One region of the Nonomuraea sp. NPDC049646 genome, then DNA from elsewhere that is predicted to be linked to it. Evidence: riboswitches for the same ligand, from Rfam matches in the RefSeq annotation. Region 1 holds a riboswitch; the other holds the start of a gene.

Region 1 (15,450 bases):
CGGCGTCAAGGTCTACCCGTTCAAGACCATCGAGGCCGGCGCGGTCGTCAACACCAGCGTCATCTGGGAGTCGCGCGGCCAGCGCAACCTGTTCGGCCCGCGCGGGGTCAGCGGCCTGGTCAACGTCGAGATCACCGCCGAGCTGTGCGTCCGGCTGGCCGGCGCGTACGCCACCACCCTGCGCAAGGGCGCCTACGTCGTCACCTCCCGCGACTGCTCCCTGGCCGCAAGGGCGCTCAAGCGGGCCGTCATCGGCGCCCTGACCGCCGCCGCGATCAACGTCCTGGACCTGGAGGCCGCGCCGCTGCCCGTGGCCCGCTTCCACACCGCCCGCGAGTCGGCCGCCGGCGGCATCGCGCTGCGCACCACGCCCGGCGACCCACAGAGCGTCGACATCGTCATCATGGACGACCGCGGCGCCGACCTGCCCCCGGCCGCCCAGCGCAAGCTGGAGCGGGTCTTCTCCCGCCAGGAGTACCGGCGGGCCTTCCCCGGCGAGATCGCCGAGCTGCACTACCCGGCCAGGGCCGTCGAGGGCTACACGCACGAGCTGATGCGGGCCATCGGCGTCACCGGCGTCAGGGACATGAAGGTCGTGGTCGACTGCGCCGGCGGCACCTCCTCCCTGGTGATGCCCACGCTGCTCAGCCGCGCCGGCGTCGAGGTGCTCACCGTCAACGCCCGGCTGGACGACGTCTCGCCCACCGAGACGCTGGCCGAGCGCCGGCGCGACCTGCAACGCCTGTCGGAGCTGGTCAGCTCCTCGCGGGCGGCCTTCGGCGTCCGCTTCGACCCGGTCGGGGAGCGCATCGCGCTGGTGGACGAGACCGGCCAGCTCATCAGCGAGGAGCGCGCCCTGCTGGTCGTGCTGGACCTGGTGGCGGCCGAGCGCCGGGGCGGCCGGGTGGCCCTGCCGGTCACCACCACGCGGGTCGCCGAGCAGGTCTGCCGCTTCCACGGCGTGCAGGTGCAGTGGACCTCGACCGCGCTCGACGCCCTGACCTCCGCCGCCCAGGGCCCCGACATGATCTTCGCGGCCGACGGGCGCGGCGGGTTCGTCGTGCCGGAGTTCAGCCCCGCCATCGACGGCCTGGCCGCGTTCATGCGCCTGCTGGGCCTGGTGGCCCGCACCCGGCTGTCGCTCAGCCAGATCGACGCCAGGATCCCCGAGGTCAAGCTGCTGCGCCGGAGCGTCCCGACCCAGTGGGCGGCCAAGGGCGCGGTGATGCGCTCGGTCATCGAGGCCGCCGAGGCCGAGCCCGACGGCTGGCGCGTGGACACCACCGACGGCGTGCGGGTCGCCCGCGACGACGGGTCGTGGGTGCTGATCCTGCCCGCCGCCGCCGAGCCGGTCACCGAGCTGTGGGCCGAGGCCCCCGACATGGACGGCGCGCAGGCATTGCTCGAACGGTGGGCCCGCGTGGTCGAGCAGGCGGCCGTCTGATCACGTAGAGTAGCGGAAAAGCCTTCGCCCGAGATGTGCGCGCGGAGTGCCGCAAGATCGTAATGTAGAAACGCGCGGCGGCATGGACCACGGGGTGGGGGCGGCGGTAACTTTGTCAGCGTCCGAACCGCAGTCCAGCGCCCCGCCTTGACCTTTGCCGCTGATCAGCGTAAGTTGCGGCATTCGCAAACTTGAAGAGCGAAGGCAGGCGCGTCCCCAGCACCGTCGCCGCGTCTTCGCGGTAGGAGGCCGAGCCGATCGATGCCGAGCGTCTACTGCACGCAGTGCGGGCACGCCAACCCCGAGGATGCCCGTTTCTGTTCCCGCTGTGGGTCACCGCTGACCAGACCCGAGGTCTCCGGGGACACCACGTCGACGATCTCGGTCGCGGGAATCGAGGCGTACGAGGCTGAGACAGGCGACATGCTCCTGGCCGAACGGGCGCTGGTCGAACAGCTCCCGCCCGGCACGGCGTTGCTCACGGTGACCAGAGGGCCCAACCAGGGCAGCCGGTTCCGGCTGGACAAAGACCTCACCACGACCGGGCGCCACCCGGAGAGCGACATCTTCCTCGACGACATCACCGTCTCCCGCCGCCACGTGGAGTTCTACCGCCACCGCGGCGGCCAGTTCTCCGTACGCGACGTGGGCAGCCTCAACGGCACCTACGTCAACCGGGAGCGCATCGAGGAGGTTCCCCTGCACTCCGGAGACGAGGTGCAGATCGGCAAGTTCCGCCTCGTCTTCCTGATGAGGGTCAACGCCGGCGCATGAGCTCACAGGCGGCACGCTCGCACATGAGCATCGGGGAGGTGCTCGCCCTGCTGCAGGGCGAGTTCCCCGACGTCACCGTGTCCAAGATCCGCTTCTTGGAGGGTGAGGGGCTGATCGAGCCCGAGCGCAGCCCCTCGGGCTACCGCAAGTTCACCCATCTCCACGTCGAGCAGTTGCGTTTCATCCTGACCGAGCAGCGCGACCACTACCTGCCGCTGCGGGTGATCAAGGACAGGATGGCCGAGAGCTTCGGCCGTCCGCGCGCGGTGCAGCAGACCCAGGAGATCCGGTACGACCGGGCCCAGCTGCTGGAGGCGGCCGGCATCGACGAGGAGACCCTCGCCGAGCTGGAGGACTACGGCCTGCTCGCCCCCGTGGCCAGGCGCTACGACGAGGAGGCGCTGAAGATCGCGCGCAGCGTCGGCGCCCTGGCCCGCTTCGGCCTGCACGCCCGCCATCTGCGCGCGGTCAAGGCCGCCGCCGAGCGGGAGTGCGGGCTGGTCGAGCAGACCGTCGCGCCCATACTCAAGCGGCGCGCGCCCGGTGCCATCGGCGAGGCCGACGAGGCCGCCAGGGAGCTGTCCACGCTCCTGCTCGACCTGCACGCCTCGCTGGTCCGTCTCGGCGTCAGGTCTGTCCTGGGCCGCTGAGGGCACAGAGCTGGAAGGCCGGGGCACATTCCAGGCCTGCCGGGTGTTACGTTGAAATGCATAGGCGTGTAGCAGAAACGACCCAGTCAACAGCTGTGCCGGGTGACCGGCCGGCCGAATACGGAGCAGCCCGTGTTGCAGATGGAGGTCGTGGGCGTTCGAGTTGAGATGCCCACAAATCAGCCGATCGTCTTGCTCAAGGAGGCACACGGGGAACGGTTCCTTCCGATCTGGATCGGCATGACCGAGGCGACCGCGATCGCCCTGGCGCAGGCCGAGGAGCCGCCGCCCCGGCCGCTCACCCACGACCTGTTCAGGGACGTGCTGAGCGCGCTCGGCGTCGGGCTGCGCGCGGTCAACATCGTGGCCCTGCGTGACGGCATCTTCTTCGCCGACCTGGTGTTCTCCAACGGCGTGGAGGTCAGCGCCCGCCCCTCCGACTCCATCGCCCTGGCGCTGCGCACCGGCGCGCGCATCTTCGCCAGCGAAGAGGTCGTCCAGGAGGCCGGTGTGATCATCCCTGACGACCAGGAGGACGAGGTGGAGAAGTTCAGGGAGTTCCTTGACACGATCACTCCCGAGGACTTCGGCAGGGCGGGGTAGGTATTTCAGTGCATTTACGCTTCACGACGCGCCGAGCCGGATCGTTGACTGAGCATGGTCACGGTCCTACGGTGCAAGTGAAACCCGTGGTCGCCCTTTACGAACCCCCAGATCAGGCCATGGGATGAGAGAAAGCCGGAGGTCCGCGTGGCGGTCAGCAGCGGCGAGGGAAAGACGGCCGGCCAGGAAGATCCGGTGCGGCGCGAGAGCGCGCGGCAGCGTGCCGGAGAGCAGGGACTGCTCTTCGACGAGCAGCCCGCGACGGTGCCCGACGACATCGGATACCGCGGGCCCACAGCCTGCTCGGCGGCCGGCATCACCTACAGGCAGCTCGACTACTGGGCGCGCACGGGCCTGGTCGAGCCCACGATAAGAGCCGCGCACGGCTCGGGCTCGCAGCGGCTCTACAGCTTCCGCGACATCCTGGTGCTCAAGGTCGTCAAACGGCTGCTCGACACCGGGGTGTCGTTGCAGCAGATCCGCACCGCGGTGCAGCATCTGCGTGACCGCGGGGTCGCCGACCTCGCGCAGATCACGCTCATGAGCGACGGTGTCAGCGTCTACGAGTGCACCTCGGCCGACGAGGTGATCGATCTCCTCCAGGGCGGCCAGGGCGTGTTCGGCATCGCGCTCGGCCGGGTCTGGCGAGAGGTCGAGGGCTCCCTCGCGGAGCTGCCGGGGGAACGGGCGGCGGTCGAGGACACCGTCCCGGCCGACCATCCCGCTGACGAGCTCGCCAAGCGGCGTCGCGCACGCCGCACGGGGTGAGCTGAACCGCTGAACACACCGTAGTAATCTAGGACAGAGTAAGGCTGATGACCCCGTGCGGGAGAGTCCCTGGGCTTCGGTCCTGGGGCGCCGAAGGAGCAACCCTCCCCGGAATCTCTCAGGCATCCCGTACCGCTCGGGTGAGGCAACTCTGGAAAGCAGGTGCGCCCGCCAGGCGCACCTCACCGACGGTGCAAGCCCCATGGTGGGGTGAAGCTCTCAGGTCGCGATGACGTCGCGATGACAGAGGGGGAGATCCGGCACTCGCCCGCGCCCTGGCGCCGGTCTCCAAGCCTCGGGAGGCAACCTCCATGACCGACCTGTCCGCTCCGCCGTTCTCGTCCAGGCACATCGGCCCATCCGAGTCCGAGCAGCAGCGCATGCTCGAGGCCGTGGGCTTCGAGTCCGTCGGCGATCTGGTGGCCGTGGCCGTGCCCGAGGCCATCAGGGTCAAGGACCGGCTCAAGCTGCCGGCCGCCGCGAGCGAGACCGAGGCCATCGCCGAGCTGCGCGAGCTGGCCTCCCGCAACCGGGTGCTGACCTCCATGATCGGCCTGGGCTACTACGACACCGTCACGCCCGCCGTCATCCGGCGCAACCTGCTGGAGAACCCGGGCTGGTACACCGCCTACACGCCGTACCAGCCGGAGATCTCGCAGGGCCGCCTGGAGGCGCTGCTGAACTTCCAGACGGTCGTCTCCGACCTGACCGGCCTCGACGTCGCGGGCGCCTCCCTGCTGGACGAGGCCACCGCCGCGGCCGAGGCCATGACGCTGGCCCGCCGGGCCGGCAGGTCCAAGAGCGACGTGTTCGTGGTCGACGCCGACACGCTGCCCCAGACCAAGGCCGTGCTGGCCACCCGCGCCGAGCCGCTCGGCATCACGCTGGTCGAGCACGACCTCGACGGCGAGCTGCCGGAGTGCTTCGGCGTGCTCGTCCAGTACCCGGGCGCCTCGGGCCGCCTGCGCGACTTCCGCGACGTGGCCGCCAGGGCGCACGAGGCGGGCGCGCTCGTCGTGGCCGCCGCCGACCTGCTGGCCCTCACGCTGGTGGCCGCCCCCGGCGAGCTGGGCGCCGACATCGCCGTCGGCTCCTCCCAGCGCTTCGGCGTCTCCTTCGGGTTCGGCGGGCCGCACGCGGCCTACATGTCCGTACGCGAGGGCCTGCAGCGGCAGATGCCCGGCCGCCTGGTCGGCGTGTCGGTCGACGTCGACGGCGACCCCGCCTACCGGCTGGCCCTGCAGACCCGCGAGCAGCACATCCGCCGCGAGAAGGCCACCAGCAACATCTGCACCGCCCAGGTCCTGCTGGCCGTGATCGCCGGCATGTACGCCGTCTACCACGGCCCCGAGGGCCTGCGCCGGATCGCGCACCGCGTGCACCGGCACGCCGTCGCGCTGGCCGGCGGGCTGCGCGAGGCCGGCCTGGAGGTCGTGCACGGCGAGTTCTTCGACACCGTGCTCGTCCGTGTGCCCGGCAGGGCCGCCGAGGTGGTGGCCGCCGCCGCCGAGCGGGGCGTCAACCTGTGGCAGGCCGGCGACGACCACGTCTCGATCGCCTGCGACGAGAAGACCGGCGCGGCCGAACTGGTCAAGGTGTGGGCCGCCTTCGGCGTCGAGCGCGAGGACGTGGCGCTGGAGGCCGACGCGCTGCCGGCCGAACTGCTGCGCGAGTCGGACTACCTGACCCACCCGGTCTTCCACAGTCACCGCTCCGAGACCGCGATGCTGCGCTACCTGCGCAGGCTGCAGGACAAGGACATCGCGCTCGACCGTTCGATGATCCCGCTCGGCTCGTGCACGATGAAGCTGAACGCGACCACCGAGATGGAGCCGATCACCTGGCCGGAGTTCGCCGGCGTGCACCCGTACGCGCCGGAGGCCCAGACCGAGGGCTACCGGGAGCTCGTCGGCACCCTGGAGGGCTGGCTGGCCGAGGTGACCGGCTACGACGCGGTCTCCATCCAGCCGAACGCCGGCTCCCAGGGCGAGTTCGCCGGCCTGCTGGCCATCCGCGCCTACCACCAGGCCAACGGCGACACCGAGCGGGACGTGTGCCTGATCCCGTCCTCGGCCCACGGCACGAACGCGGCCAGCGCCGTCATGGCGGGCATGCGGGTCGTGGTCGTGGCCTGCGACAGCGACGGGAACATCGACCTGGCCGACCTCGACGCCAAGATCGCCAAGCACCGCGACAAGCTCGCCGCGATCATGGTGACGTACCCGTCCACGCACGGCGTGTACGAGGAGTCGATCACCGAGGTCTGCGCCAAGGTGCACGAGGCCGGCGGCCAGGTCTACGTCGACGGCGCCAACCTCAACGCCCTGGTGGGCCTGGCCAAGCCGGGCGAGTTCGGCGCCGACGTGTCCCACCTGAACCTGCACAAGACGTTCTGCATCCCGCACGGCGGCGGCGGCCCCGGCGTCGGCCCGGTCGCGGTCCGCGGCCACCTGGCCGCCTACCTGCCCGGCCACCCGCTGCGCGACGGCAGCCCGGTCGGCCCGGTCTCGGCCGCCCCGTACGGCTCGGCGGGCATCCTGCCGATCTCGTGGGCGTACGTGCGGATGATGGGCTCCGAGGGCCTCACCGCGGCCACCGAGCAGGCCATCCTGTCGGCCAACTACCTGGCCAGGCGGCTGGCCCCGCACTACCCGGTGCTCTACACCGGCCGCGGCGGCCTGGTGGCCCACGAGTGCATCGTGGACCTGCGCCAGATCACCAAGGAGACCGGCGTCACCGTCGACGACGTGGCCAAGCGCCTGATCGACTACGGCTTCCACGCGCCGACCATGTCGTTCCCGGTGGCCGGCACGCTGATGATCGAGCCGACCGAGAGCGAGGACCTGGGCGAGCTCGACCGGTTCGTGGACGCCATGATCGCCATCCGCGGCGAGATCGCCAAGGTGGCCTCCGGCGACTACGACAAGACCGACAACCCGCTGCGCAACGCGCCGCACACGGCCGAGTCGGTCACCGCCGACGAGTGGGCCCACCCGTACTCGCGGACCGAGGCGGCCTACCCGGTGGCCTCGCTGCGCGAGGGCAAGTACTGGGTGCCGGTGCGCCGCATCGACCAGGCGTACGGCGACCGCAACCTGGTGTGCTCCTGCCCGCCGCTGGAGGCGTACGAGGACTGATCCGCCCGCGCGGGTCCCCGCCCGGGGGCCCGCGCCGGACCCGGCCCAGTCCTGCACCGTCAAGTGAGCAGACATGATCGCGACGAGCCGTTAGGCTCGGTGCGATCCGTCGCCGGAAGGAGCTCTCTTGACGTTCTCAGAGCTGCAGACCCCGCCGCTCGACACCGCCCGCCGGCTGGCCGAGGGCGGCGACCTGGAGGGTGCGGCGGCGATCCTGACCGAGCTGGTCGCCGACCCCGACAGCCCCGACCGGGCCCAGGCCGCCGTGGGGCTGGCCGTGGTGCTCGACGAGCGCGGCGACACCGAGGCCGCCCGCGCCGCGGCCCGCACCGCGCTGGCCACCGGCCATCCCGAGTACGCCGCCCAGGCCGCCTGCCACCTGGCCCAGGGCTTCGAGCGCGAGGGCCGCGACGACCAGGCCAGGGCCGCCTGGCAGGCCGTGCTCGGCGTCGGCACCCCGGCCTACGTCCCGCTGGCGCACCTCGCGCTGGCCCGGCTGGCCGGCAGCCCGCAGGAGGCCGGCAAGGAGCTGCGCTCGGCCCTCGACGCGAGCCTTGACTCAGGCGACGCCGAGGCCGCCGCGCACGCGGCCCGCCAGCTCGCCGAGACGCTGCTGGAGTACGGCGACCCGGGGGAGGCCGCCGGGCTGCTGCTGGACGCGCTGGAGTTCGCCCCGGCGCGGGAGCTGCCGGGCCTGCGGGTGCTGCTCGGCATCGCGCACCTGGAACTGGCCTGCGCCGAGTTCGCCGAGGCCGTCGAGAGCGGGGCCGACCCCCAGACGGGCGCGCTGGCCATCGAGCTGCTGGCGCGCACGCTGCCGCTGCGCGGGCGCACCGAGGACGCCGGCCAGGTGTGGACCTACGGCCTGGAGCACGAGGACCAGACCATGGCCGCCGAGGTCCGGCTGCGTTTCCACCGCGACGCCTGAGCGCCGCCTGAGGGGAAGGCTCAGCCGCGGCGCATGATGGCCACGGCGGCGGCCACGTTGATGGCGACGATCGCCAGCCACGTGATCGTCAGGCCGACCAGCCCCGAGTTGCCGGACGCGATGGCGGTCAGCGGGATGCCGAGGCCCATCGAGCCCAGCGCGACGGGGATCATGGCCGCGCCGTTGTTCTGCCGCTGCTTGGGCTTGGCCGGGGTGAGGTCGTGGCCGCTCAGCTCGGCCTGGACGCGGGCGGCGATGGTGGCGTCGAGCCGTTCGACGAAGGACTCGACGAGCGCGGCCTCGTAGTCGGGGCCGAGGTCGCGGCGGGCGTCGAGGGTGGCCTGCAGGTCATCCCGGATGGGGCGCATCTCTGGCATGCAAGCCATCATCCCGGTTGTCCGGCGCGCCGTCATCAGACCTGGGAGCCAACGGCGGATCCTCCCCAGGTACGGTGCTGCCATGGAGATCATGACTCCGCGGGGGCCGGCGCTGGTGCAGGTCGACGAGGCGGCCGAGCCCCGGCTGCTGCTGGTGCTGACCCACGGCTCGGCCGGGGGAGTGGACGCGCCCGACCTGCTGGCCGTCCGTGACGCCGCGCTGGGGGCGGGGGCGACCGTGGCCAGGGTGTCACAGGCGTTCCGGGTCGCGGGGGCGCGGGCGCCGGGCTCGGCCGCCCGGCAGGACGAGGCCTGGGAAGTGGTGCTGGGCGAGCTGCGCGCCGGGTGGCCGGGGCTGCCGCTGGTGCAGGGCGGCCGGAGCAACGGCGCCCGGGTGGCCTGCCGTACGGCCTCGGCGGTGGGCGCGGCGGCGGTGGTGGCGCTGGCCTTCCCGCTGCACCCGCCCGGCAGGCCGGAGCGTTCCAGGGCCGAGGAGCTGCGCGGGGCCGGGGTCGACGTGCTGGTGGTCAACGGGGACCGGGATCCGTTCGGAGTGCCGGATCCCGCGGACTGCGCCCGGTTGGTGGTGCTGCCGGGCGAGGGCCACGACCTGAAGCGGGACCCCGCCCGGGTGGGCGAGGTCGTGGCCCGGTGGATCGGTGATTACGCCGCCGTCAGGCGGCGCCCACCAGGGGGTCGGGCCGGTGCGGCGCGATGACGGTGCCGCTGGGCAGCAGCTCCCCGGTGTCCTCGAACAGGACGACGCCGTTGCAGAGAAGGCTCCACCCCTGCTCGGGGTGGCATGCGAGGGTGCGTGCTGCCTCGCGGTCCGGCGCCTCGGCAGACGGACAGGCCGGGTCGTGCGGGCACATCGGCGTGCCTCCGATATCTCGTGGGTGCTCCCGGGAGAGGGACGGGAGCGGCTCGGGTTTGTTGTTCTGGCAAGTGTGCGACGTGGGTCACACGGTCCGACATAGCCCGTTCGGACTGTTACAGGAGGATCCCCCGGTCGTGTGACCTTCGACACAGCGTGCCTTATGCAGGATAACGGGCCAAGCGCGACACGCGCACTACGTTTGCAACCCCTTGAGCAAAGCGTCGAGCCCTCTTTCGAAGTCCACATCCGCCCTTTCGTCCCGCCTGACCCATTCATCGACTTCCGGGTCAGCCCATCCGGATTGCTGGACTTCGACCGCCACGCTGCCGAACACGAACGCCCGCAGCGCGCGCACGGCCTCGGGGGCGTCGCTCAGGCCGCCGTCGGCGAGCTGCTCGGTCTGCTCCCTGATGGCGACGGCGGTGGCGCCCTTGGGCGGCTTGGTCAGGGCCAGCGCCAGCACGCCCGGATGCTCGCGCAGCAGCTCCCGGCCCGCCCGGCACCACGCCCTGGCCGTCTCCTGCCAGGTGGCCGCCTGCTCCACGTGCACGGACGTGACGTGCTCGGCCAGCGCGTCCATCAGCGCCTCCTTGCCGCGGGGCAGGTGGTGGTAGATGGCCATGGCCTCCACCTCCAGGGCGTCGCCCAGCCGGCGCATGGTGAGCCGGCGCAGCCCCTGGCTGTCGGCGATGTGGAGTGCGGCCTCGATGATGCGCTCGCGGGAGAGTGGGACGGGAGGTCTCTTTGCGGGCATGGTGATCATCTTACTGGGCGGCCCCGTCCGTCGCCCGGTGTTCGGGGGCGGTGTCGGACGGCGTACCCTTGTGGGTTGAACAGCAAAGACTGCGTGAAGGGCAGGGTCGATGGCGTTTTTCCGTCCGCGGGTGAGCCGGGAGGCCGAGGTTCGCTACCACGCGGACCAGGAGATCTCCAAGGGCTTCCCGCAGCTGCTTGACAAGGCCAGGCAGGCCGAGCAGATCGTGCGCGACCTGCGTGCGGCCGCGGCCGACGAGATCGAGCTGCTGGCGGCGGGCCGGGCGTTCGACGTCGCGCTGACCGAGGCGCTGCGGGCCGCCGAGGCGGGGCAGCGGGCCACGTTCGGCGTGCGCTCCTACGACGACCGCATCGCGCGCCGCAAGGCCAGGGCCACCCCCCGCGGGGCCATGTGGACGGCCGAGGTCGACCGGCTGCGCACGCTGCGCGAGGAGAACCGCATGTGGGGCATCCCGCGCGTGCCCCGGCCGGTGCCCGCCACCGTCTGACCGGAGGGTCCGACCGAAGGCACACGAAAGCCCCGGCGCCGTGCGCGCCGGGGCTCTTCGTGCGTTCCGGGCCGTCACCGCCAAGGGCTGACGGCCCGGGTGGTACGGATCAGCTGGCCCAGTCGAGCAGCGGGCGGGTGTTGCTCGGGTGGCGCAGCTTCGACAGCGACTCCTTCTCCAGCTGGCGGATGCGCTCGCGGGTCAGGCCGAGGCGCTTGCCGATCTCGTCCAGCGTGTGCGGCTTGCCGTCCACCAGGCCGAAGCGCAGGGCCATGATCTTCGACTCGCGGGGCGAGAGGTTGTCGAGCACGCCGCGCAGCTGGTCGCCCAGCAGCTGGCGGTCGACGATCTCCGACGCCTCCGGCGAGTCGACGTCCTCGATGAGGTCGCCGATCGTGGTCTCGCCGTCCTCGCCGATGGTCGCGTTGAGCGAGATCGGCTGGCGGCTGGTGCGCAGCAGCTCCTCGATCTGGTCCGGCGTCTTGTCGAGCTCGACGGCCAGCTCCTCGGGCGTGGGCTCGCGGCCCAGCCTCTGGTGCATGTCCCGCTCGACCCGCGACAGCTTGGAGAGCATCTCCAGCACGTGCACGGGCAGCCGGATCGTCCGGGCGGAGTCGGCGAAGCCGCGCTGGATGGCCTGCCGGATCCACCACATGGCGTAGGTGGAGAACTTGAAGCCCTTGGTGTAGTCGAACTTCTCCACGGCCCTGATCAGCCCCAGGTTGCCCTCCTGGACGACGTCCAGCAGGGACATGCCGCGGTCGGTGTACTTCTTGGCCACCGAGACCACCAGGCGCAGGTTGGCCTCCAGCATGTGGTCCTTGGCCTGCCGGCCGTCCTCGATGACCAGGTGCAGGTCGTCGCGCGCGGACGGCGGCACGTCCGGGTCGGTCTCCAGCTTGTACTCGGCGTACAGGCCGGCCTCGATCCGGCGGGCCAGCTCGACCTCCTGGGCGGCGGTGAGCAGGGTCCGGCGGCCGATCGACTTCAGGTACGTGTGCACCGAGTCGCCCATGACGGACTGGTTGTCGTCGAGGTCCATGGCCTCGGTCTCGATCTCGGCGTCCTCGGCCGTCAGTTCGAGGTCGTCGGGGGCCACGTCCTCCTCGTGCTCCGGCTTGCCGTCCACCGGGTTTTTTGCCTCGGCGGCCGTGCGGCCGGTAGCCTTTGCCCCGGAAGCCTTCCTCGGCTTGGGGGCGCTCTTGGTCGCGGTCTTCTGGGTGGTCTTCCTGGCGGCGGTCTTGGTCAGCGACGGCTCGTTCTCGGCAGCCAGGCTCACACCGGCCTCCGAGAGCTCGCGCAGGATCGTGCGGCCTTCCGAGGGGCTGATGCCGGCCTCGGCGAACGCGTCGCGCAGCTCCGCCAGAGAAAGGTGACCCTGGGCTCGCCCTCGTTCAATGAGCTGGTCGAGAGTCGCGGGTGGGGTCGCCACGGCGGTTCTGGGCATGAGGACACCTCCTCCGTACGGAGTCGAAGCGATCAGGCAGGTTGTGGTGGGGCGGTGGTCACTCCGCACGGCGCACCAGTATCAATAACGCCATCCACCGCTATTTGTTCCCGGAGGGATGAAAAAGGGGCGGAATGCCCAGAGGGCGTGCCACCCCCTGGAAGGCGGGAACTACTCCGCCACCTCGAAGCTTCCGGTCCCCTCGGGCATGGGCATCGGCTCGGCCTCTTCCATGCGCTTGTCGGTCCAGTAGTCGATGACCTCGCGCGGGTCGGGATTGACCTCCGTGGACACCACGACGCCGTCGGTGTCGCCGGGCGAGGGCACCGGACGGCCGGTCGGCGACGCCTGCTCGGCTGCCTGGTCGGCCGCCTGCTCGGCTGTCTGGTCGACCACGGCCCGGGTCTCCCTGGCGACCGCGTCGAGCTTGCCCGCCGAGGCGGCCGCCGCGACCGACGCGCCGCCGACGACGATCGCGCCGACGACCGCCGCGGACGCCCACATCTTGCGGGTCTGGTTCATGAAGGCTCCCTTCCTTCTCCCCGTTATGACGCAGCCGCACCGCGTCAGGTTCCTGTGCGCAGCCGTACGAGATCGGTCTTGCCGTTGGGCAGCAGCGGCAGGCGGGGGAGGAGCCGCAGGTCGCGCGGCGCGGCGTGGGCGGGCAGCCGGTCGCGGCAGTAGGCGCGCAGCTCGGCCAGCGTGGGCGGCGCGGCCGGGTCGGCCGGCACCACGAACGCCGTGACCGCCTCGCCCCACTCCGGGTCGGGCAGGCCGGCCACGGCCACGTCGGCGACCTCGGGGTGGGTGCCGAGCACCGCGCTGACCACGGCGGCCACGACCTTCTCGCCGCCGGTGTTGACGACGTCGTCGGCCCGGCCGAGCACGCGCAGCCGGCCCTCGTGCAGCTCGCCGAGGTCGGAGGTGACGAACCAGTCGCCGTCGAAGGCGCTACGACCGGCGAAGCGGTAGCCGGAGAAGAGGACGGGCCCGGCGATCCTGATCAGGCCGTCCTCGCCGATTTTGAGATCTACATCGTAAAGGGGGCGGCCGTCGTAGACGCAGCCGCCGCACGTCTCGCTCATCCCGTACGTGGTGAACACCCGGGCGCCGAGCTCCACGGCCCGCTCGACCAGCCCCGCCCTGGGCGCCGCGCCGCCGAGCAGGATCGTGCGGAACACCGACAGGTCGGCGCCCGTCTCGACCAGCCGGTGGAGCTGCGTCGGCACCAAGGAGACGTGGTGGGCGCCGGAGGTCAGCACGGCCCGCACGTCGAAGGAGGGGTGGATGATCGGCTCGCTGCCCGACAGCAGGGCGCGGACCAGCACCTGCAGGCCGGAGACGTGGGAGACGGGCAGGCAGCACAGCCACCGGTCGCCCTCGGCGGCCCCGATCCTGTTCAGCGAGGCCGACGCCGAGGCGCGCAGGGCTGTGGCCGACAGCTGCACGCCCTTGGGCACGCCGGTGCTGCCGCTGGTGGCGATGACGACCGCCACGTCGGCGGGGACGCCCTCGCCGCCGGGCCGCGGCTCACCGCCGGCGTGCGTGGGCCGCAGCGCCTGGAGGGCCTGGTGCTCGTGGCCCGGCTGGAGCGGCAGGACGGCCGGGCCGTCGCCGGAGAGCGCGTCGCGGATCGCGGTGAAAAGGCCGGGGCCGGGAGGCTGCACAATGGCATGCAGCGGACGGTCCGGATGCGACGGGTTCCTCCACATGCTCGTAAGGTTAATGGCGACAGGTCGGACACAGGTGCAGGGTAGGGTCGTGACGCGTTCTCCCGTGGTCTTCCGGATTCCGATGCGGACGCGGTTTCGCGGGCAGACCGTCAGGGAGGGCGTGCTGCTGCACGGCCCGGCGGGCTGGGGCGAGTTCTCCCCGTTCCCCGAGTACGGTCCGCGCGAGTGCGCCCGCTGGCTGGCGTGCGCCCGTGAGGCCGCCTTCGACGGCTGGCCCGAGCCGGTGCGCGACCGCGTCCCGGTCAACGCCACCGTCCCCGCGGTCGACGCCGAGCAGGCCCACGAGCTGGTGCGGGGGGCCGGCTGCGGCACGGCGAAGGTCAAGGTGGCCGAGCGCGGCCAGACGTTCGCCGACGACCTGGCGCGGGTGGAGGCGGTGCGCGACGCCCTGGGGCCGTCCGGGCGGCTGAGGGTCGACGTCAACGGCGCCTGGGAGGTCGGCGAGGCCGTCACCCGGCTCAAGCAGCTCGACCGGTTCGGCCTGGAGTACGCCGAGCAGCCGTGCGCGACCCTGGAGGAGCTGGCGGCGGTGCGCAAGGCGGTCGACGTGCCGATCGCGGCCGACGAGTCGATCCGGCGCGCCGAGGACCCGCTGAAGGTGAGGGCGGCCGAGGCGGCCGACATCGCGGTGGTCAAGGTGCAGCCGCTGGGCGGGGTGCGCGCCGCGCTGCGGGTGGTGGAGGCGTGCGGGCTGCCCGCCGTGGTCTCCAGCGCCGTGGAGACGTCGGTGGGGCTGGCCGCGGGGGTCGCGCTGGCGGCGGCGCTGCCGTCGCTGCCGTACGCGTGCGGGCTGGGCACGATGTCGCTGCTGGCGGGCGACGTGGTGGAGGACTCGCTGGTGCCCGTGGACGGATGGCTCCCGGTGCGCCGCCCCTCGGTGAATTTTCAGCATTTGTCGGAATTTGAGATTGAATCTCCCCAGTGGCTCGGCCGGATGCAGGAGGCGTCACTTTGAACCCCGCAACCGCGCTGGCCACCGTGCTCGTCGACGAGCTGGTGCGCTGTGGCCTGACCGACGTGGTGCTCGCCCCCGGCTCCCGCTCGGCCCCCCTCGCCCTGGCGCTGCACGCCGAGTCGCGGGTGCGCCTGCACGTGCGCATCGACGAGCGCTCGGCCTCCTTCCTCGCGCTCGGCCTGGCCAAGCGCTCCGAGCGGCCGGTGGCGCTGATCTGCTCCTCCGGCACGGCCGCGGCCAACTTCCATCCGGCCGTGATCGAGGCCGACGAGTCGGGCGTGCCGCTGCTCGTCCTGACCGCCGACCGTCCGCCCGAGCTGCGCGGCACCGGCGCCAACCAGACCATCGACCAGATCAAGCTGTACGGCACCGCCGTCCGCTGGTTCGCCGAGGTCGGCGTGCCGGAGGACCGTCCCGGCATGGTCGCCTACTGGCGCTCGCTGGCCTGCCGCGCCTACCAGCGGGCCGCCGGGGCGGCCAACCCCGGCCCCGTCC
Region 2 (15,450 bases), on a different contig from region 1:
AGCCGTACAGGATGACCTCGACGCGGGCCACGCGGGGGAGCAGGCCGTCGTCGTGCAGCCTGCGGGCGAACTTGTGCGCGGCGGCCATCGGGCCGCCCGTGTGGGAGCTGGACGGTCCGATGCCGATCTTGAAGAGGTCGAAGACGCTGATCGCCATTGATGGGCGCCCTTCAGTTCAGGAAGTGCCGGGGCCCGCCGCGGGCCCCGGCGGTGGTGTCAGGACTCGCCTGAGGTGAGCGCCGTGTACTCCTCGGCGGACAGCAGGTCCTCCGCGTCGCCCTCCATGCGGACGCGGAACATCCAGCCGTCGCCGTACGGGTCGCTGTTGGCCAGCGACGGGTCATCGGCCACGGCCGAGTTCACCTCGACGATCTCGCCGCCGACGGGGGCGTAGATCTCGCTCACCGACTTGGTGGACTCCACCTCGCCGACCGAGTCACCCGCCTCGACGGTCGAACCGACCTCGGGGAGCTGCACGAAGACGACGTCACCAAGAGCCTCGGCGGCGAAGGCCGTGATGCCGACGGTCACGGTGATGCCGTCGTCCACGCCCGACACCCACTCGTGCTCCTTGGTGTAGTTCAGGTCGTCAGGGATGTTGCTCACTTGTTCCTCCTGTAGAAGGGCAGCTCGACCAGGTCCATAGGTTCATGGCTGCCCCGGATGTCCACGGCCAGACCTGTGTCGGCCCCGGCGTCCACGTAGGCCATCGCGATGGGCTTGCCCAGGGTCTGGGAGGGCGCACCGCTGGTGACCTCGCCGACGACGGCGCCGTCGCGGGTGACCGGGTAGCCGTGACGCGGCACCCGGCGGCCCTGGGCGACCAGGCCGACGAGGCGGCGGCGGGGCTGGTCGTCCTTGACCGCCTCCAGCGCCGCCCTGCCGACGAAGTCACCGGGCTTGTCGAATTTCACCACTCTGCCCAGCCCCGCGTCGAACGGGGTCAGGTCGGAGCTCAGCTCGTTGCCGTAGAGCGGCATGCCGGCCTCCAGCCTGAGGGTGTCGCGGCTGGACAGACCGGCGGCGCGCAGGCCGTGCGGCTCGCCCGCCGCCTCCAGGGCGCGCCAGAGCGGCACGGCGTCCTGGTTGGCGACGAAGAGCTCGAAGCCGTCCTCGCCGGTGTAGCCGGTGCGGGCGATGAGCGCCTGGCGGCCGTCGACCACGCCGGGCAGGCCCGCGTAGTACTTGAGACCGTCGAGGTCGGCGTCGGTGAGCGTGGCCAGGATCTCCTGGGCCTTCGGGCCCTGGATCGCGATGAGGGCGTACTGCTGGGAGCGGTCATCGACCACCGCGTCATACGACTTAGTACGATTTTTCAGCTCATCCGCGACTTTGTCGGAGTTCGAGGCGTTGGCCACCACCATGAACTCCTCGTCCGCCAGCCGGTAGACGATCAGGTCGTCGAGCACCCCGCCGCGCTCGTCCACGATCATCGTGTACCTGGCCCGGCCGGGCGCGAGCGCCGACAGGTGGCCGACCAGCGCGTAGTCGAGGGCCTCTCCGGCCTGCGGACCGGTCAGGAAGATCTCGCCCATGTGCGAGAGGTCGAACAGCCCGGCCGCCTCGCGGACGGCTTTGTGCTCCGCGGACTCGCTGCCGTACCGGAGCGGCATGAGCCAGCCGGCGAAGTCGGTCAGCGTGGCGCCTAGGGCCTCGTGGACGTCTCGTAGCGGCGTAGGTCGGGACATTTGTCGCACCTCAGGACAGGATTGGATGCCAGCATCCTCCCCCTCTGTCATGGATGCCTGAGAGCTTCGCCCGAGTTTTACCGGACTTTCACCTTCGGCGAGGCCCCGGGGGCCTGCTTTCCAGAGGTCACCTCCCCGTAAGAACGCCTTACAGGGCTGCCGCGCGGTCCTTTGCCTTGAGAGGTTCGCGGGGAGGGCTTGCTCCTTCAGGGACCCTGACCGGCTGTCAGGGTGCTCTCCCGCACGGTTTCGCCGGTGATGTCCGTCAGCCTAGTGCCGTCATGGGGGTGTTGTCGCGCTTCGCCCCCCGCCATCCGCGGCATCCGCGGCATCCCGCACGCAGCGAAAAGCGGCCGCGGCCCCGGAGAGGCGGGGTCGCGGCCGCGTTGGTGGCCGCGCGCGAGCCGGTCATGGCAGGTCAGCTCGCACGCGGCAGCTCGGGGCGGGCCGGCCTGGACCGGCCCGCGGGGGATCGAACCCGGGATCAGGCCCGAGGATCAGGCCCGAGGGTCAGGCCCGTGCCCAGAGGGCGGGCACGTTCGGCGGCTCCCAGCCCGGCAGGCTGGTGTGCGCCTGGAGGCAGCGGTAGCTGACCCCCTGGTAGGTGACGACGTCTCCGGCCGTGTACGACTTGTAAGCCGTCCAGGTGGTGCCCTGGCCGTCCCCTCCGACGGTCAGGGTGAAGGACGCGGAGTGGTCCGCCGTCGCCCCGTCGCCGTTGATCCCTATGGTGTACGTCCCCGCCGCGACGCCGCCGGTGGTGGCGATCGTGACGGTGGACGACTGGCCCGCCTGAACCGTGGACGGGCTGAAGGAGACGGTGACCCCGCTCGGCACGTTCCCGGCGGAGAGCGCGACGCTCTGCGCCTGGCCGGACGTGACCTGGGTACTGACCGCCGCGGTAGCCGACTGACCGGCCTGGACCGACGCCGACGACGGGGTCACCGAGATCGAGTAGTCGTTCTCCGTGGGCGTGCTGGTGCCCACGGCGAGCTTCCATATGGCGTACGCGATGGCGTCGGAGTTGCGGTCGAGCGCCGTGGTGTTGATGGCGCTCGGGTAGCTGTCGCAGGCGCTGTGGTAGCAGCGGTCGAACGCCTGCCCGGCCGAGCCGCCCCACTTGGCGGCCTGGGCCGAGCTCTTGACCGCCCCGGCCCCGGTGGCCAGGCCGCCGACCCGGACGCCCGCGCTCTTGAAGGAGGCGTGGTCGCTGCGGCCGTCGCCCTCCCTGTCACCCTCGGTCTGCAGGCCGATGGTGGCGAAGTAGTCGTTGAAGGTCCGCTGGATCGCCGCGTCGTCGTCGTAGACGAAGTAGCCGGCGTTGGTCGAGGCGATCATGTCGAAGTTCAGGTACACCTCGACGCCGCTCGCGCCGCCGTTCTGCACGTAGTACCTGGACCCGACCATGCCCGCCTCTTCGGCGCCCCACCAGCCGAAGCGCACGTGCTTGGTGAGCGTGGGCCTGCGGGCGGCGAGGGTGAGGGCGTTCTCCAGGAGGGCGGCCGAGCCGGAACCGTTGTCGTTGATCCCGGGGCCGGCCGCGACGCTGTCGAGGTGGGCGCCGAGCATCACGGTCTGGTTGGCAGGGCCGCCCGGCCAGTCGGCGATCAGGTTGCTGCCGCCGCTGAAGTTCTGCACGCGGGTGGTGAAGCCGGCCGCGTCCAGCTTGCCCTTGATGTAGTTCATCGAGGCGGTGAAGCCCGGCCTGCCCGAGGCGCGGTTGCCGCCGTTGCTCGTGGCGATGGACTGCAACTGGCTCAGATGCGCCGTCACGTTCGCGACGGGGATGTCGGGCGCGGGGTCGGCGGCGGCGCCGGCCGGTCCGGCCGGCGTGGTGAGGGTCAGGGCCAGCGCGGCGGTGGCCGCGGCGCCCAGCCTGAGCATGGCGTTCACGTTCTGTGGCTCCTCAAGGGGGTTGGGCGGCCACCCCGGCGTGGCCGCCCAGGTCGAGCGACTTAGACCGGCTGCCAGAGGGCAGGGGTGTTGGGCGGCTCCCAGCCCGGCAGGCTGGTGTGCGCCTGGAGGCAGCGGTAGCTGACGCCCTGGTAGGTGACGGTCTGTCCGGCCGTGTAGGCCGTGTACGTCTGCCACGTGGTGCCCTGGCCGCCGCCCACCGTCAGGCTGAAGGAGGCCGAGTGGTCGGCGCTCGCGCCGTCGGCGTTCAGGCTGATCGTGTACGTGCTCGGCGTCACGCCGCTCGTGGTCGCGAACGTCACCGTGGACGACTGCCCGGCGGTGATCGTGGACGGGCTGAAGCTGACCGTCACGCCCGCGGGCACGTTGCTCGCCGACAGGGCGACGCTCTGCGCCTGACCGGCGGTGACCTGCGTGCTGACCGTGGCCGTGGCCGACTGCCCGGCCTGCACCGAGGCCGACGACGGGGTCACGCCGAAGGAGTAGTCGTTCGGCGAGCTCTGCCCGATCTGCAGGTTGTAGGTGGCCTGGCGGTCCACGTCGGCGCCGTCGGCCGTGATCGCGATCGAGTGGCTGCCCTGCGGGCTGCTCGCCGAGGTGCTGATCGTCAGCGTCGAGCTCTGCCCCGCGGTGATGGTGGCCGGGCTGAACGAGGCGGTCACGCCGGCCGGCAGGGTGCCGGTCCGCAGGGTGATCGACTGCGCCGAGCCGCCGGTCACGGTGGTGCTCACCGTGGTCGTGGTGCTCTGGCCCGGGGTGACGCTGCCGGAGGCGGGGTTCAGGTTGACCGAGAAGTCGTTGCTGCCCTGGGTGCAGGTCGGCTCGCCGGACTGGGCCCGTACGCTGACGCCGTCCCAGGCGTTCTTGACCACGTTGAACTCGGTGCAGCTGCCCGGGTACAGGGTCTTGGCGGCCTGGAGGGTGGCGACCCTGGCCTTGGCGTGCGTCCACGGCTGGGTCTTCATGTTCAGCGCGGACATGAACACCTCACCGGCCTTGCGGATGCCGATGCCGGTGATCGCGGCGCCGTTGTCGCAGCGGGTGCTGGCGGGCTTGCCCGAGGGGTTGGTGCCCTCGGCCACGAGGTAGAACCAGTGGTTCTGCGGGCCGGCCGCCGCGTGCACCTCGGTGTTCGGGATGGAGGCGCTGTAGCAGTTCGGGTGGCTGAGGGCCGACGGGTTGTACATGTTGCGGATCGGCCCGGACCCGGAGAGGTTGACCTCCTCGCCGACCAGGTAGTCCGGCGGGTCGTTCGGGTTGTTGGCGTACGCCTCGGTGAGCGCGCCGAAGATGTCGCCGGTGGACTCGTTCATGCCGCCGGTCTCGTTGCCGCTGCCCGAGCCGCCGCTGGTGAACTGGAAGATGCCGTGGCCGAACTCGTGGCCGACCACGTCCATCGACGTGAGCTGCTGGGAGTTGGCGGAGTTGTGGCCGAAGGAGCCGTACTGGCCGTTCCAGTAGGCGTTGACGTCGGCCAGGCCGACGCGGGCCGGGTAGCCGCCGCCCTGGCCGTTGATGCCGTTGCGGCCGAGCCAGGCGCTCAGCATGTCCCATTCCCGCTGCGCGGCGTAGAGCGCGTCGACGCAGGCGGTCTCCAGGTTCGTGCCCGAGCCGTTGCCCCAGGTGTCGGTGGTCTTGGTGTACGGCGAGCCGTTCTGGCCGCCGCACGCCACGCCGCTCCTGCGGGGGTCGCGCATCGTGTACGAGGGGCTGGTGTCGATGGTGACGGTGCCGACGTAGTAGCTGTTGCCGGTGCCGTCGCGCACCTCGTCCCAGTCGTCGATGACCCTGCCGGTGAGGGCGTCCACGTAGACGTGGAGCTTGGTCTCGTGACCGGCGGCGGTGGCGCCGGTGACGAGCACCTCCCAGGCCAGCCGCGGGGTCGTCGTGGTGGCGTGCACGGACAGCACCGGCGTGGCGACGGTCTCGACCCTGGCCACCTTGGCCCTGGCCGTCACGGCGGCCTGGGCCGCGGTGACCTTCGCCTTCGTGCCGATCCCGATCTTCGTGCGCTGCCCGGTGGCGACCGTGTCGACCACCGCGCCGGAGGCGTCCGTGGCGACGACCACGTCGCCGCCGTAGACGGGCAGGCCCGCGTGCTTGCGGGCGTAGGTCAGGTACTGCAGGCCGCGGACGCCTTCGACGGTCGACGTCAGCGTGAACGTGTCCTGCTCGGATGCCAGCAATGCCGCCGAGTCGGCCAGGATCGCGTTGTGTGCGGTGGCGATCGCGTTCCTGCGCTCGTCGGGGCTGGGAGGATCGGCCACCTGCGACGCTTGGGCTGTGGCGCTCGTGGCGCCCACCAGCGAGCTGGTGGTCAGGGCTAGCGCGAGCATTGCGGCAGCCCCCAACCTGAGTTTGGGGTTCACTCTCTGGCTCCTCAGGGGGGTGTGGAGTGGAAGAGCCCCGGCCGGCTGGGGATGAACACAGGGTGACACCGGGATGGCGCGACCCGGTACCCAACAAGTTTCCTATAACGCGGTGGTATGGCCCCCTGAGCTGGGATTTCGCGGGATTTTAGGGCGCAGAAAAGGTAAAGAAGCTTTCCAGTAACGGTCTCAGCAGGCCGCCGTGAACGCCTCGAAGAGCGCCGCCCCGTCGCCCGCCTCCGGGTGCCACTGGACCGCCGCCGCGAAACCGCCGGAGTCGAGCTCCACCGCCTCGATCGTCCCGTCGGCGGCCGTGGCGGTGACCGTGAGTCCGGGGGCGAGCCCGTCGATCGCCTGGTGGTGGTAGTGCGGGACCGCCACCGGGTCCGTGCCGAGCGCCTTGGCCAGGCGGCTGCCGGGCACGGGCGTGACCGGCAGGTGGCCGAACTCGCCGGGCGCGGGGGAGTGGCCGGTGTGCCCGGTCACGTCGGGCAGGTGCTGGTGCAGGGTGCCGCCGAGCAGCACGTTGAGCACCTGGAGGCCGCGGCAGATGCCCAGGAACGGCAGCCCGGCCTCCAGGGCCGCCGCCAGGAGGGCGAACTCGGCCTCGTCCCGGAACCGCCGGACGTAGCCGGTGCGCTCGTGCGCCGCGCGGCCGTACCTGGCCGGGTCGACGTCGCCGCCGCCGGCCAGGACGAGACCGTCGAGCCGCCCCACGACCTGGGCGGGATCGCCGGCCGGCGGCAGCAGCACGGGCTGCCCGCCGGCCTGGACGATCTTCTCGACGTACATGTACGGCAGCAGCGCGACGGGCAGGTCCCACACGGTGAAGCGGGCGGGCTCGACGTACGTCGTGACGCCGATGACCGGACGGGTCACAGCGGCGTCACGTACGCGCCGGAGATGCCGCCGTCCACCAGGAACTCGGCCCCCGTGATGAAGGAGGCGTCGTCGCTGGCCAGGAACGCCACGGCGGCGGCGATCTCCGACGCCTCGGCGAAGCGGCCCACCGGAATGTGCACCAGGCGCCGCTGGGCCCGCTCGGGGTCCTTGGCGAACAGCTCCTGCAGCAGCGGCGTGTTCACCGGCCCCGGGCACAGCGCGTTGACCCGGATGCCCTCGCGGGCGAACTGCACGCCCAGCTCGCGCGACATCGCCAGCACGCCGCCCTTGGAGGCCGTGTACGAGATCTGCGACGTGGCCGACCCCATCACCGCCACGAACGACGCGGTGTTGATGATCGACCCCTTGCCCTGCCGCCGCATGTACGGGATGGCGTGCTTGCAGCACAGGTACACGCTGGTCAGGTTCACCTCCTGGACGCGGCGCCAGGCGTCGAGGCCGGTCTCCAGGATCGAGTCGTCGTCGGGCGGCGAGATGCCGGCGTTGTTGAAGGCGACGTCCACGCTGCCGTAGGTCTCGTGGGCCGTGGCGAACATCCGGACGACGTCGTCCTCGCTGGTCACGTCGGCCTTGACGAAGAGGCCGCCGACCTCGCCCGCGGCCTTGGCCCCGGCCTCCTCGTCGATGTCGACGCAGACGACCTTCGCGCCCTCCTGCGCGAACCTGCGCGCCGTGGCCAGCCCGATGCCGCTGCCCGCCCCGGTGACGACGGCCACCCGGTCCTGCAATCGCTGCACTGTCACTCCCATGAGATGAAGACGTTCTTGGTCTCGGTGAAGGCCGTCAGGGCGTCCGGGCCGAGCTCGCGGCCGAGGCCGGACTGCTTGAAGCCGCCGAACGGCGTCCAGTAGCGCACCGAGGAGTGCGAGTTCACCGACAGGGCGCCCGACTCCACCGCGCGGGCCACCCGCAGCGCCCGCCCGACGTCGCGCGTCCAGATGGACCCGCTCAGCCCGTACGGCGTGTCGTTGGCGATGCGCACGGCCTCGGCCTCGTCGCTGAACGGCACCACCGACACGACCGGGCCGAAGATCTCCTCGGTGAAGGCGCGGTCGGTGACCTCGGAGGTGAGCACGGTCGGCGGGAACCAGAAGCCCTTGCCCTGGGGGCAGTCGCCCTGGAGGTAGGGCGTGCCCTCGACGAAGCCGCGGACGCGTTCCAGGTGCTCGGCGCTGATCAGCGGGCCCATCTCGGTGGACTCGTCGAGCGGGTCGCCGACCTTGACGCCGCGCACCGCCGCCGACAGGCGTTCCAGGAACTCGTCGTACACCTCGGCCTGGACGAGGATGCGCGAGCGGGCGCAGCAGTCCTGGCCGGAGTTGTCGAAGACCGCGTAGGGAGCGGTGCTGGCCGCCTTGCCGAGATCGGAGTCGGCGAAGACGATGTTCGCCGACTTGCCGCCCAGCTCCAGCGTCACCCGCTTGACCTGCGCCGCCGCCTTCGCGGCGATCTCCTTGCCCACCTCGGTCGAGCCGGTGAACACGATCTTGGCCACGCCGGGATGCTCGACCAGCCGGGCGCCCGCGACCTCCCCTGCCCCGGGCAGCACCTGGAGCACCCCCTCGGGCAGGCCCGCCGCCAGGGCCAGCTCGGCCAGCCGCAGCGCCGTGAGCGGAGTCCATTCCGCCGGCTTGACGATCACCGTGTTCCCCGCCGCCAGCGCCGGGGCCACGCCCCACGACATGATCAGCATCGGGAAGTTCCACGGCACGATGACGCCCACCACGCCCAGCGGCTCCTGGAACGTGACGTCCACGCCGCCGGGCACCGGGATCTGCTTGCCGTGGTTGCGCTCGGGGGCGGCGGCGTAGAAGTGCAGCACGTCGCGGACGGCCCCGGCCGCCCAGCGCGCGTTGCCGATCGGGTGCCCGGCGTTGTCCAGCTCCAGCCGGGCCAGCTCCTCGCCGTGGGCGTCCACCAGGTCGGCGAAGCGGCGCAGCAGCCGCGCCCGGTCGCCCGGCGCCACCTCCCGCCAGCTCCGGTACGCCTTCGCGGCCCGCTCCACCGCCCGGTCGACCTCGGCCGCGTCGGCCAGCTCGACCTCGGCGACGACCTCTTCCGTCGCCGGATTAACGATCCTCATGCCTACCGTCACATTCGCTCGAAACCACGGAACAGCTCCCAGTCCGTCACCGCCGCGTCGAAGGCGGCCAGCTCCACGCGCGCGTTGTTCGCGTAGTGCTCGACCACGTCGTCGCCGAACGCCTCCCTGGCCAGCTTCGACCCCTCGAACAGGGCGAGCGCGTCCCGCAGCGTGTGCGGCACGGTCTCGGCGCCGGAGTCGTAGGCGTTGCCGGTGAAGGCGTCCTCCAGCGGCAGCTCCCGGTCGATGCCGTCCAGCCCGGCCGCGATCAGCGCCGACACCGCCAGGTAGGGGTTGACGTCCCCGCCCGGCACCCGGTTCTCCACCCGCAGCGACGGCCCGTGGCCCACCAGCCGCAGGGAGCAGGTGCGGTTGTCGACGCCCCACTTGACGGCGGTGGGCGCGAAGCTGCCGGGCACGTAACGCTTGTAGGAGTTGACGTTGGGCGCGTACAGCAGCGTGAGCTCGCGCATGCGGGCGAGCTGCCCGGCGATGAACCGCGCGCCGAGCGGCGAGAGCCCGTACGGCCCCTCGCCCGCCATCGCCAGGCCGCCGTCGAGGCCGCGCAGCGAGATGTGGATGTGGCAGGAGTTGCCCTCGCGCTGGTTCGGCTTGGCCATGAAGGTGATCGAGCGGCCCTCCTGGGCGGCGATCTCCTTGGCGCCGTTCTTGTAGATCGAGTGGTTGTCGCAGGTGCGCAGGGCCTCGTCGTAGCGGAAGGCGATCTCGTGCTGGCCGAGGTTGCACTCGCCCTTGGCCGACTCGACGTACATGCCGGCGCCCTCCATGTCGCGCCTGATGCGCCGGAGCAGCGGCTCGACGCGGGCGGTGCCGAGGAGGGAGTAGTCGACGTTGTAGAGGTTGGCGGGGGTCAGGTCGCGGTAGGCGCGCCGCCAGGCGTCCTCGTAGCTGTCGTCGTAGACGACGAACTCCAGCTCGGTGCCCACGTACGCGGCCAGGCCCCGCTCGGCCAGGCGGGCGAGCTGGCGGCGCAGGATCTGCCGGGGGGAGGCGGTGACCTCGCCGCCCTCCTCCCAGGCCAGGTCGGCCATGACCAGGGCGGTGCCGTCCTGCCAGGGGACCCGGCGCAGGGTGGACAGGTCGGGCTTCATCGCGAAGTCGCCGTAGCCCCGGTCCCAGGAGGACATGTCGTAGCCGGCGACGGTGTTCATGTCCACGTCGACCGCGAGCAGGTAGTTGCATCCCTCGGAGCCGTGGTGGAGCACCTCGTCCAGGAAGTAGCGGGCGGAGAGCCGTTTGCCCTGCAACCTGCCCTGCATGTCGGCGACGGCGAGCAGCACCGTGTCGATCCGGCCGGAGGCGACCTCGCCCCGCAGTTCCTCGACGGACAGGAATCCGTTGCCCGCTGCTTCGCTCACCCTAGGTCGCTCCGATCTGCTCTGAAGCGCTTTCCCGTTGATTGGGCTAGTCTCAGACCATTGATGTGCATGCCGGGATCGCTTGTCAAGACCTGAGGACACCTTGGACGATTCGGCGCGTTTGATGACAGTGCTCCGCCCGGTGAGGGCGGGAAACGCCTTCGAGGAGACCGTGGAACGGCTGCTCCAGGCGATCAAACTGGGCGTGGTGCCGTACGGCGACAAGCTGCCGCCCGAGCGCGAGCTCGCCGTGCGGCTGGGCATCAGCAGGGTCACCCTGCGCGAGGCCATCCGCGCCCTTCAGGACGCGGGCTACCTCGACGTGCGGCGCGGCCGGTACGGCGGCGCGTTCGTCACCTATGTCCCGCCGCGGCCCGACGCGGGTGACCTGCGGCAGGCGGTGGCCGCCATGGGCATGGCCGAGCTGTCGGACGCGCTGACGTTCCGGCTGGCGGTCGAGTGCGGGGCGGCGCAGGTGCTGGCCGCGGCCGAGCTGACCCCGGCTCAGCGGGAGGTGCTGCCGCGCCGCCTGGCCGAGCTGGACGAGGCGCCCCTGGAGGACTACCGGCGCCTGGACACGGCCTTCCACCTGTCGATCGCCGAGCTGACCGGCTCGACGCTGCTCGCGGCGACGTGCGCCGACGCCCGCTCCCGGGTGAGCGACCTGCTGAACGCGATCCCGATGCTCCAGGTGAACATCGAGCACGCCGCCGCCCAGCACCGGGCCATCGTGGACGCCATCCTGGCCGGCGACCCGGACGCGGCGCGCCGGGCGATGGCCGAGCACCTGGAGGGCACGGCCGCCCTCCTCCGAGCCTTCCTGGCCTGAGCGCCCTTCCCGGCCTGAGGCTCTTCAGCGGGGGCCGGGGCCGTCAGGCGGTGCGGGCGTCCGGGGGCCGCACCCGGAAGGTGTGGCGGGCGCCGTCGGGCCAGGTCAGCGTGATGTCGTCGGCCGTCACCGCCGCCGTCGGCACCTCGAAGGGGTCGCCGCCCAGGACGGCCGCGCCGACCGCCCAGCCGTCGGCCGCCACCCCCTCCAGCACGGGCACGGCCGCCGGAGCCCCGAAGGCGCTGCCCTCGGGGTCGGCGGCGACGTGGGCCCGGCTGTAGCCGCGCATCGCGACCAGCTCGGAGACCAGCCCGTCGCCGTCCCGCACCCGCGCGCCGGGCCCGCCGGCCGGGTCGGCGGGCGCGACGAGCGCCCACCCGCTCTGCCGGACCGCCGAGCCGGGCGCGACCCGGTGGACGCGCACCTCGACGGCCCCCCTGACCAAGCTCAGGCTCTCCACGCCCGCGCCCGCCGACGCGGCCCACGCCAGGTCGCCCGCCGAGCCCGCCCCCCGAGGGATGATCGTGCCGCGCCCGGCGACCGTGCCGTCCGGGCCGACGACGCCGAAGTGGTTGTCGGGGACGCCCGTGGTCGGCGCGGTGCGGGTGGAGTAGGCGTAGCGGTCGTACAGGGGGTCGCCGGGGTGGTGCTGGCTGCCGTGGTTGAGCAGCCGGGCGACGTCGCCGGTGTGCTGGACGACCAGCCCGGGGCCGGGCAGCGCGGCGAGCCCGGTGGGGCCCGGCTCCTCGGGCGCCGTCCACACCGGGTGGCCGGCCGGCAGCAGCAGCCCGAGGAACGCCTTCGAGGCCCAGTACGGCGACGCCGAGCCGGAGTAGGACTGCAGCGAGGGCTCGTGGGGGCCGTGCCAGCCCAGCGTGAGCAGCCCTTCGGGGGAGAGCGCGCCCTCGTCGAGGAAGCGGCGCAGGACGCCGGAGGCGATGCGGCGGGTCTGGCCGGGGGACAGCGGGGTGGCCTCCAGCAGGGCTCCGGCGAAGAGCGAGGTCGCCGAGGCGAAGCGGTAGGTGAGGGAGCGGCCCTGGTAGAGCATGCGGCCGTCCTGGTCGAAGGTGAGGGCGTAGCTCTCCAGGAAGCGGCGCAGGCGGGGCCCGGGGGAGCCGTGGCCCGACAGGTGGGCCAGCAGGGCCGGGTAGAGGTGCATGGCCCAGCCGTTGTAGTGGTCGAAGGAGCGGTTGTCGCCGTCGGTGTACCAGCCGTCGCCGGCGTACCAGGGCTCGATGCGGGCCAGGCCGCGTTCCACCGCCGCGCCGGCCTCCTCGGCGTGCAGGCCGGCGGCCGACAGGAAGCCGCCCACCATGGCGGGGAACAGCCACCAGTTGTTGTCCACCGGCTCGTGGCGCAGGGCCCCGGCCAGGTAGGCGGCGACGCGTTCGCGGGTGGCGGCGGGCAGGCGGTCCCACAGGCGCTCGCGGGTCAGCCAGAGCGACAGGGCGATCGAGGCCGCCTCGACCATGGGCTGGGTGCGGTCCTCGATCGGCTGCCAGACGCCGGGGCCGGACTCCAGGCCGCGCGCGTACGGGGCCAGCAGTTCCTCGGGGCCGCCGCCGGCCACGCGGAAGGCGGCCAGCAGGAAGGTGCGCGCGTACCCCTCCAGACCGTCGCAGCGCGACCAGCTCTCGCGTCCCGGCAACGTGATCACGGCGCCGTCCGCGGAGCGGTACGGTTCCACCGCGGCCAGCAGCCCGTCGGCCACCGCCTCCCAATGGGCGCGGGTCCAGCCGGTGTACGGGCTGAGCGTTCGATCCTCCGGCGGAAGCGGGAACATGCGGCACTCCAAAGGGACGTCCGGTCTCCGGCGGGACCTTAGCATCCTGATCGAACGAAAGCATCCGTTCAAAAACGAAAGCACTTCCCGCTAGGATCGCAGGGTCGAGTCAGAAGGAGTCGCGGTGTTCGCCGAACAACGTCATGAACTGATCCTGCGCGAGGTGCGCGAGCGCGGTTCCGTACGCCTGGCCGAGCTGGTCGACCGGCTCAACGTCTCGATGGTCACCCTGCGCAGGGACGTCGAGCACCTGGCCGGACAGGGCCTGGTCAACCGCGTGCACGGCGGCATCACCCGGCCCGAGTCCGCGCCCGCCCCGGCCAGGGAGCGCTCGCTGACCCTCGGCATGCTGGTGCCCTCGGCCACCTACTACTACCCGGCGGTCATCAGGGGCGCCCGCGAGCGGGCCGAACGGCTGGGCGCGCGGCTCGTCCTCGGCGTCTCGCGCTACGACGACGAGGAGGACCGCACCCAGGTCAGGCAGCTCGTGGACGGCGGCATCGAGGGCCTGCTGCTCACCCCGAGCAGGCAGCCGGACGCCTCGCACGAGGACTGGCTGGCCGAGCTGGGCGTGCCGGCGGTGCTCGTCGAACGGCGGGCCGAGCTGGGCGGGCCCGCCTCGCTGCTGGACGCGGCGGCCTCCCACCACGCTCACGGGGCCTTCCTCGGCACGCGGCACCTGGCAGAGCTCGGGCACCGGCGGCTGGCCATGGTCTCGCGGGACAGCCCGACGGCCCCCCGGGTGCGGCACGGGTTCCTGGCCGCCGTCCGCGACCTGGGGCTGGCCGAGCCCGTCCACCTCGACGTCGCGCAGGAGGGGCCATCGCGCGAGCAGGTGGCCGACGTGGTCGCGGCGATCAGGGGCGGGGTCACGGCCATGCTCGTGCACAACGACGAGGACACGTTGCTGCTGGTCCAGCACCTGCGCACGGCCGGGGTCCGCATTCCCGAAGAGGTGTCGCTGGTCGCCTACGATGACGAGGTGGCGGCGCTCAGCGACCCCCCGCTCACGGCCGTCGCGCCTCCCAAGGCCGCGGTCGGCCGCTGTGCCGTCGACCTGCTGGTGAGCCGGATCCAGGAGGGCCCGCGGCGCCCTGCCCAGCACGTGGCGCTGCTGCCCGAGCTGAGGGTCCGGGAATCCACGGTCGCGCCGCGTCCGTGACGTTACGCATCCATTTCGTTATTGATCGATTTGTGGCCTCTCTCTAGACAACCGATCGAGTATGAGCGAATGATGCCTTATCGATCGAAAGCGATGAGGAGCCATCGATGGGACGCAAGAGCGCCGGCATTGCCGGACTGCTGGCCGGTATGAGCCTGCTCGCCGCCGCGTGCGGCAGCACGGAGCCGGCGCAGCCCGCGGGCGAGGCGGGCAAGCCCGCCGAGGTCACCTTCTGGGGCTGGGCCAAGGGCACCCAGCAGGTCGTGGACGCCTTCAACAAGTCACACAAGGACGTCCAGATCAAGTACGAGGAGATCCCCTCGGGCAACGCGGGCGGCTACGCCAAGTTCTCCAACGCCGTCAAGGCCGGCAACGCCCCCGACGTCATGTCCGTGGAGTACCCGCAGCTCCCCGACTTCGTGAACCAGGGCGCCCTGCAGGACATCTCGGCCGACGTGGCCGACGTCAAGTCCAAGTACCCGGCCGAGGTCTTCAGCCTGGTCGAGCTGGGCGGCAAGGCGTGGGCGCTGCCCATGGACGCCGCGCCGCAGGTGTTCTTCTACCGCAAGGACCTGTTCGAGAAGAACAAGATCGAGGTCCCCAAGACCTGGGACGACTTCCGCGCCGCCGCCGAGAAGGTCAAGAAGGCCGACGGCAAGTCCCGCATCGCGACCTTCTTCCCCGACGACCCGAGCGTGCTGGCCGCGCTGTCGTGGCAGGCGGGCGGCAAGTGGTTCGGCACCGAGGGCGACGCCTGGAAGGTGACGATCAACGACGAGCCCAGCAAGAAGGTCGCCGAGTACTGGCAGGGCCTGGTCAAGGACGACCTGCTGAAGGTCCAGCCGTCCTTCAGCCAGGAGTGGAACGCCGCCTTCGAGGACGACACCCTCTGGGGCTACGTCGGCGCCAACTGGGGCGCGGGCGTCATGAAGGGCAACCACGCCGGACAGTCCGGCAAGTGGGCCATCGCGCCGATCCCCAACTGGGGCACCCCGGCCAGCGGCATGCTCGGCGGTACCACGTTCGGCGTGAGCAAGGGGTCGAAGAACGCCAAGGCCGCCGTCGAGGTCGTCAAGTGGCTGACCGGCTCGGAGGAGGCGTGGACCGCCCGCCTGTCCTCGGGCACCTCCAGCGGCTTCCCGGCCATCGCCGACCTCGTGCCGGTCGCGGCCAAGAGCTTCGACGCCTCCTTCTACGGCGGCCAGGACATCTACGCGCTGTTCTCGGAGTCGTACAAGACGGTCCAGCCCGGCTGGACGTGGGGCCCGAGCATGGTGCAGACGCTGACCACGTTCAAGGACGCCCTCGGCAAGGTGTCCAGCGGCGGCACCACCATCCCC

The links. Region 1 has a riboswitch for glycine ahead of gcvP (aminomethyl-transferring glycine dehydrogenase). Riboswitches for the same ligand answer to the same signal wherever they lie in the genome.
Region 2: linked by a shared signal. The riboswitch ahead of gcvT (glycine cleavage system aminomethyltransferase GcvT) and the one ahead of gcvP (aminomethyl-transferring glycine dehydrogenase) in region 1 are both predicted to bind glycine.

Annotation. Positions count from the first base shown of each region.
Region 1 covers NZ_JBITLU010000002.1:522,266-537,715, reverse strand. Annotated here, with positions in the region: gene ACIBQ8_RS07370 (sugar phosphate nucleotidyltransferase) at 1-1,444, shown strand, start outside; gene ACIBQ8_RS07365 (FHA domain-containing protein) at 1,706-2,218, shown strand; gene ACIBQ8_RS07360 (MerR family transcriptional regulator) at 2,242-2,868, shown strand; gene ACIBQ8_RS07355 (bifunctional nuclease family protein) at 3,001-3,471, shown strand; gene ACIBQ8_RS07350 (MerR family transcriptional regulator) at 3,619-4,239, shown strand; glycine riboswitch at 4,288-4,384, shown strand; gene gcvP (aminomethyl-transferring glycine dehydrogenase) at 4,551-7,376, shown strand; gene ACIBQ8_RS07340 (hypothetical protein) at 7,504-8,304, shown strand; gene ACIBQ8_RS07335 (hypothetical protein) at 8,325-8,681, opposite strand; gene ACIBQ8_RS07330 (alpha/beta family hydrolase) at 8,764-9,399, shown strand; gene ACIBQ8_RS07325 (DUF5999 family protein) at 9,356-9,553, opposite strand; gene ACIBQ8_RS07320 (TetR/AcrR family transcriptional regulator C-terminal domain-containing protein) at 9,752-10,312, opposite strand; gene ACIBQ8_RS07315 (hypothetical protein) at 10,422-10,820, shown strand; gene ACIBQ8_RS07310 (RNA polymerase sigma factor) at 10,930-12,267, opposite strand; gene ACIBQ8_RS07305 (hypothetical protein) at 12,439-12,789, opposite strand; gene ACIBQ8_RS07300 (AMP-binding protein) at 12,834-13,979, opposite strand; gene ACIBQ8_RS07295 (o-succinylbenzoate synthase) at 14,062-14,955, shown strand; gene menD (2-succinyl-5-enolpyruvyl-6-hydroxy-3-cyclohexene-1-carboxylic-acid synthase) at 14,952-15,450, shown strand, end outside.
Region 2 covers NZ_JBITLU010000010.1:231,895-247,344, forward strand. Annotated here, with positions in the region: gene ACIBQ8_RS29615 (L-serine ammonia-lyase) at 1-157, opposite strand, end outside; gene gcvH (glycine cleavage system protein GcvH) at 217-606, opposite strand; gene gcvT (glycine cleavage system aminomethyltransferase GcvT) at 603-1,688, opposite strand; glycine riboswitch at 1,723-1,822, opposite strand; glycine riboswitch at 1,843-1,940, opposite strand; gene ACIBQ8_RS29630 (M28 family peptidase) at 2,199-3,572, opposite strand; gene ACIBQ8_RS29635 (M4 family metallopeptidase) at 3,644-5,938, opposite strand; gene ACIBQ8_RS29640 (gamma-glutamyl-gamma-aminobutyrate hydrolase family protein) at 6,161-6,850, opposite strand; gene ACIBQ8_RS29645 (3-oxoacyl-ACP reductase) at 6,847-7,611, opposite strand; gene ACIBQ8_RS29650 (aldehyde dehydrogenase family protein) at 7,614-8,957, opposite strand; gene ACIBQ8_RS29655 (glutamine synthetase family protein) at 8,966-10,336, opposite strand; gene ACIBQ8_RS29660 (FadR/GntR family transcriptional regulator) at 10,461-11,165, shown strand; gene ACIBQ8_RS29665 (DUF2264 domain-containing protein) at 11,209-12,948, opposite strand; gene ACIBQ8_RS29670 (substrate-binding domain-containing protein) at 13,073-14,110, shown strand; gene ACIBQ8_RS29675 (ABC transporter substrate-binding protein) at 14,218-15,450, shown strand, end outside.